2 regions of the Paenibacillus sp. FW104-T2 genome follow, and region 1 is predicted to be linked to the other one. Evidence: riboswitches for the same ligand, from Rfam matches in the RefSeq annotation. Region 1 holds a riboswitch; the other holds the start of a gene.

Region 1 (2,458 bases):
GATGATCATATATGCCTGCGCCCAGGAAACTGGCATGTGTCTCAAAATTGGCATTGGCGCCAGCCTGCTTCGACATGTGGCGTGTCAGTGCGTATTCATCCAGTTTGGAGGAGACAGGCAGCTCGCCTTGATAACGAATCTCCTGCGGGATGTCCTGGAACAGATCTTCAATCGTGTCCACACCGATGGTTGCGAGCATGGCGCTCTGATCCTGTTCAGTCATGGGAATATAGCGGTGCTTGCTCATGCTTGATCAGCTCCTTGGGTAGGTGTCTTTGACGTACGTGTCCGTTTATGAAAAGGGGTCTTCACAACTTCGGCTTTCAGCTTTTTGCCACGAATCTCAATCTCGAGCGGGGTGCCGAGTGCAGCATATTGGCTGTTAATTAGGGCGAGCCCCAGATTGCGCTTCAGCGTAGGGGACTGTGTACCGGTTGTTACTTCCCCGATCTGCACGCCTTCCGCGTAGATGGGATAGTGGGGACGTGGAATCCCGCGTTCCAGTACTTCAATGCCGACCAGTTTGCGGGCAGGTCCATCATTTTTTTGCTGCAATAGTGCTTCGTGCCCGATAAAAGGTCCGGCATTCAGCTTCACAAACATGCCAACGCCTGCTTCCAGCGGTGAAATGGTCGGCGATAATTCCTGTCCATAGAGGGGCAGCTTCGCTTCGAATCGAAGTGTATCCCGTGCACCAAGTCCAGCCGGAACCAGACCGTAATCAGCGCCCGCCTCCATCAATCCGTTCCAGACCGCAGCGGCCTGATCTGCCTGTACGTATAGTTCGAAGCCGTCTTCTCCGGTATAACCGGTGCGGGACAGCAGCAGTTTTACACCACAGACCTCAGCATGCTGTACAAAACGAAAAGGCTCGATTATGGATACGTCAGTATCTGTAACTTTTCCGATGATGTCTGCAGCAAGCGGGCCCTGTAGAGCCAGTAGAGCTGTTTCTGCGGAGTCGTTCGTCATGCTCACCCCAGGAACCATGTGCTCTTGCAGCCAGGCCCAGTCCTTGTCAATATTAGAGGCATTCACGACGAGCATATAATGCTGATCTTCCAGCTTGTATACGAGCAGATCGTCCACTACGCCACCGTCCGGGTAACACATTAACGTGTATTGTGCCTGGCCAGGAACCAGTGCGGTCACGTCGTTGGTCGTCAGTTTCTGCAAAAATGCTTCGGCCTGCTCACCCTGCACCGTGAATTCACCCATGTGGGATACATCGAACAGCCCAGCCCGTTCGCGCACCGCTTCATGTTCCTTCTGAATCCCGCTGAATTGCACCGGAAGCTCCCAGCCTCCAAAATCGATGCACCGTACACCTTCATATTGCTGATAAAGTGGATAGAGTGGAGTTCTAAGCAAATCGGACATCAAATCACCTCGTTATGGCCGCTACCGGGCCGAGTGTATAACATGAATGATTCTTTTCTTGGATAAGTATGGTTAAGGCTACTGATGACAGCGCCGGCTCGATCCTGACTTTCGTTTTTTTGGGAAAAAGGAAAAGGACAGGCCAAAGAACCGGCATGCCAGAAGCACGCTGTATTCTTAGGCTCTGTCCTTGGTACCTGAGAGTTACCCCGCCAATAGGTTGCAGCAGGTTTCCCCTTGGGTGATCATAACGCCCATATCGGGCGAATAGATGCTCTCCAGAGTTGCGTCCCGTAAAAGTCCTTTTGCCTGAGAGATTCACCTCCCGCTTGTCGGGTGGCTTACTCCTTCGGCGTTACCGCATGCATCCCAGAGTTGGGCGTCACGGGTAATCTCTCCCTTTACATTCATCCGCGGGTGATGCACACAACGATTAACATTTACTCTCTCATTAAAACGTGAATCCCCTATCGATGTCAAGAACGATATCACAGAAATCAATAAAAAACCGAATAATATTTATAAATCCTAATTTATTGTTCGTGTATATAAAAAGAGTGCGCTTACTATTCTAATATTACCCATTATATGTAGAGTGAGGGTGTTTGCGTTACAGGCGTAATCATCAAAAATCAAATAATTTGTGAGGTATCTTGACATTTCAATCAAAAATATCTTACGCTATGTTCTGGGAAAAAGGGTTGGCCGAAGGACGCATGCACTCATTAATGAAAAGCGAGGCGGATATCGATGAGCGAATTGAAAAGTGATTTCCTGTACAGTGAAGAGCACGAGTGGGTGCAAACCGTAGGGGAGGATACTGTACGGATCGGCATTACCGAGTTCGCGCAGCATCAGCTGGGTGACATTGTGTTTGTGGAATTGCCTGACCTTGAATCGGATGTAAAAGCGGAAGACAGCATTGGTACGATTGAATCCGTGAAGACGGTTTCGGATTTGTTTTCTCCGGTAAGTGGTTCGATTATTGCTGTGAATGAAGCACTGCAGGATGCACCTGAACTCGTCAACAGTTCGCCTTACGAAGAAGGCTGGATGATTGAGATTCGTGTTGAAGGTG
Region 2 (2,458 bases), on a different contig from region 1:
GGCGCTCATCCTGATGTTACTGCCAAGGCTGGGCACTGGAGAGCAGAGCAGCGGTAGGACAAGGTTAACCCCTCGTCTGATTGCCCAGGATTGGCGAGCCGTAATGCTATTCAGTCGACAAGCAGGATATGTGGTGGGCATCTATGCCTTGTTCCAGATTATTCTTGTTATTGGCATGTCGCTGGATGCACAGGAAGTGGTTTTTATCCGTCAAGTCATGAACCTGTCCGAGTCACAGTATGGTGCGTTGATGAGTGTTACTGGAGCTGGATACATGGCGGGTTCTCTGCTGGTGTGGTTGTTCGCCAAACACTTGTCCATCCGTCACATGATGGGCGGAGGCGTGCTCTTGGTTGCGCTTGGTTATTTCCTGTTCGCTCTTTCGTTTTCGTTCGAGCTTGCCGCATTCGCCTTTATTCTGCTTGGGTTGTGTTCGGCGCCGGCAAACACGGGACTGGTCACCTTTTATCAGAATAATATACCGGTAGACTTGATGGGGCGAATGAGCAGCGTACTTGGACTCATGCTGAGTGCATTGCAGGTCATTTCGATTTTGGTCATGGGTGTAGTTGCCGAAGTAATCTCTCTTCGAACGGTATATACGGTCGTTTCGGCAGTTCTGATGCTGGGTGCCCTTCTGTTATGGCTTACGAGCTGGCTTCCTTCAAGACAGTCATATTATAAGGATCACAGCTCTTCCTCAAAATCACTACATAGCTAGTCTATATCCTATTGGAAACTGAACGATTCCGTGGAAAGCTGCATATAATAGTAGAGGAATTTTGCCAAGATGATAATGATGCGTTACTTTTGTTGACATTACGTGTGTTGCATATTAATCTGTTATATGAATGATCAATCTCACAAGGACAACGTTTGATATGTGTTCAAGCGAATATATACGATACAGCGGATGAAAACGAGCGGGAGAGACCTGGGCAGGCCATTGGTTTCAGTAGGCTGCCAGGCACCGAAGGAGCAAGCCGCTGCGCACCCGGCGCAGGTGGTTAATCTCTCAGGTAAATGTACCATCGTTGGACGCAGCTCTGGAGAGTGCGCGAATGCGCCACCCAAGGGGTATATGATGAGAAGGGTACCCCATGGGGCTGCCTCTGATCATGAAACTCTCAGGTAACGAGGACAGAGAGAGGGCCTAAGGCCTTCTACTGTCCTTTTTTGATGTCATCATTCAGTAATGAAGGAACATTATGGTGCATGTCTGGATGGATATGACGATATGGAGGGGTGCAGGATGCGATTTAAAGATGTTTTTTCAATTATCGGTCCGTCGATGACGGGCCCTTCAAGTTCACATACAGCCGGGGCAGCGAGACTGGGGAGAATTGCAAGGCAGTGGCTGGGGTGTACCCCTGAACGTGCCAGGCTGACACTGTACGGCTCATTTGCCGATACGTATCAAGGTCACGGTACAGATCTGGCGTTAATTGGTGGTTTGCTTGACTATGTCACGGATGATCCGCGGATACCGGACGCTGAGACGTATGCCGAACAAGCGGGTATGGAGGTTGAGTTCTATACAAGTGGACTGCCTGCTCCGCATCCGAATACGGTCAAAATTGAGTTGTGGCACGGTGAGCGTCAATGTTCACTCGTTGGTGCTTCGATTGGCGGCGGCAGTGTGTCGGTGCATACGCTCAATGATTTCCGGGTACAGATCAGCGGGGAATTCCCCACACTCGTTCTGCGTCATGCGGACAAGGCAGGGGTGCTTGCTTCCGTGACGTCTACGATCAGCTCCTCAGGGGTTAACATCGGTTATATGCAGGTAGACCGAAAAGCCCGGGATGGCGAAGCACTAACAGCGATGGAAATGGACGGAGTACCAAGTGCCGAGATGTTGGAACGCCTGCGTTCACTGGATCATGTGCTGGATATTCGCGTCATTGATTTGAAGAGAGGGGTTGATCCGGATGCGCTTTAAGCACTTGCATGAACTGAATACGATCTGTACGGCTGAATCCAAAACCATTGCCCGGCTAATGATCGAGGAGCAGGTTCAGGAGACCAATACGCCGGAAGCGGACGTTGTGCGGCAGATGTCGGAATATTATCAAGTGATGAAAGAGGCTGTACGGAAAGGACTGACGGAGGACACCACCTCGCGCAGTGGCTTGACTGGCGGAGACGGCAAAAAGATGGCCGAGTATATTCGCCAGGGCGAAACCTGCTCGGGGGACGCTTCCGCACTGGCAATGGCCTATGCCCTGTGTGTATCTGAAGTCAACGCATCCATGGGCCGGATTGTGGCTACGCCGACAGCGGGTTCTTGCGGGATTATCCCCGGTGTATTCATCAGCTCCCAGGAGCGATTCGGATGGAGTGATGAGCATCTGGTGAACGGCTTATTCTGTGCAGGTGCAATTGGATATGTCATCGCCAATAACTCGTTTATTTCAGGTGCAGAGGGTGGCTGTCAGGCAGAAGTCGGTTCGGCGAT

The links. A riboswitch is a leader RNA that binds a small molecule or an ion and turns the genes downstream of it on or off. The one in region 1 is predicted to bind glycine.
Region 2: another riboswitch for glycine. It lies ahead of sdaAB (L-serine ammonia-lyase, iron-sulfur-dependent subunit beta); the one in region 1 lies ahead of gcvT (glycine cleavage system aminomethyltransferase GcvT).

Annotation. Positions count from the first base shown of each region.
Region 1 covers NZ_JBYTCE010000004.1:257,824-260,281, reverse strand. The annotation lists gene gcvPA (aminomethyl-transferring glycine dehydrogenase subunit GcvPA) at 1-247, opposite strand, end outside; gene gcvT (glycine cleavage system aminomethyltransferase GcvT) at 244-1,380, opposite strand; glycine riboswitch at 1,563-1,664, opposite strand; glycine riboswitch at 1,668-1,791, opposite strand; gene gcvH (glycine cleavage system protein GcvH) at 2,131-2,458, shown strand, end outside.
Region 2 covers NZ_JBYTCE010000007.1:143,667-146,124, forward strand. The annotation lists gene AC3WQ3_RS11290 (MFS transporter) at 1-721, shown strand, start outside; glycine riboswitch at 915-1,040, shown strand; glycine riboswitch at 1,045-1,146, shown strand; gene sdaAB (L-serine ammonia-lyase, iron-sulfur-dependent subunit beta) at 1,253-1,942, shown strand; gene sdaAA (L-serine ammonia-lyase, iron-sulfur-dependent, subunit alpha) at 1,932-2,458, shown strand, end outside.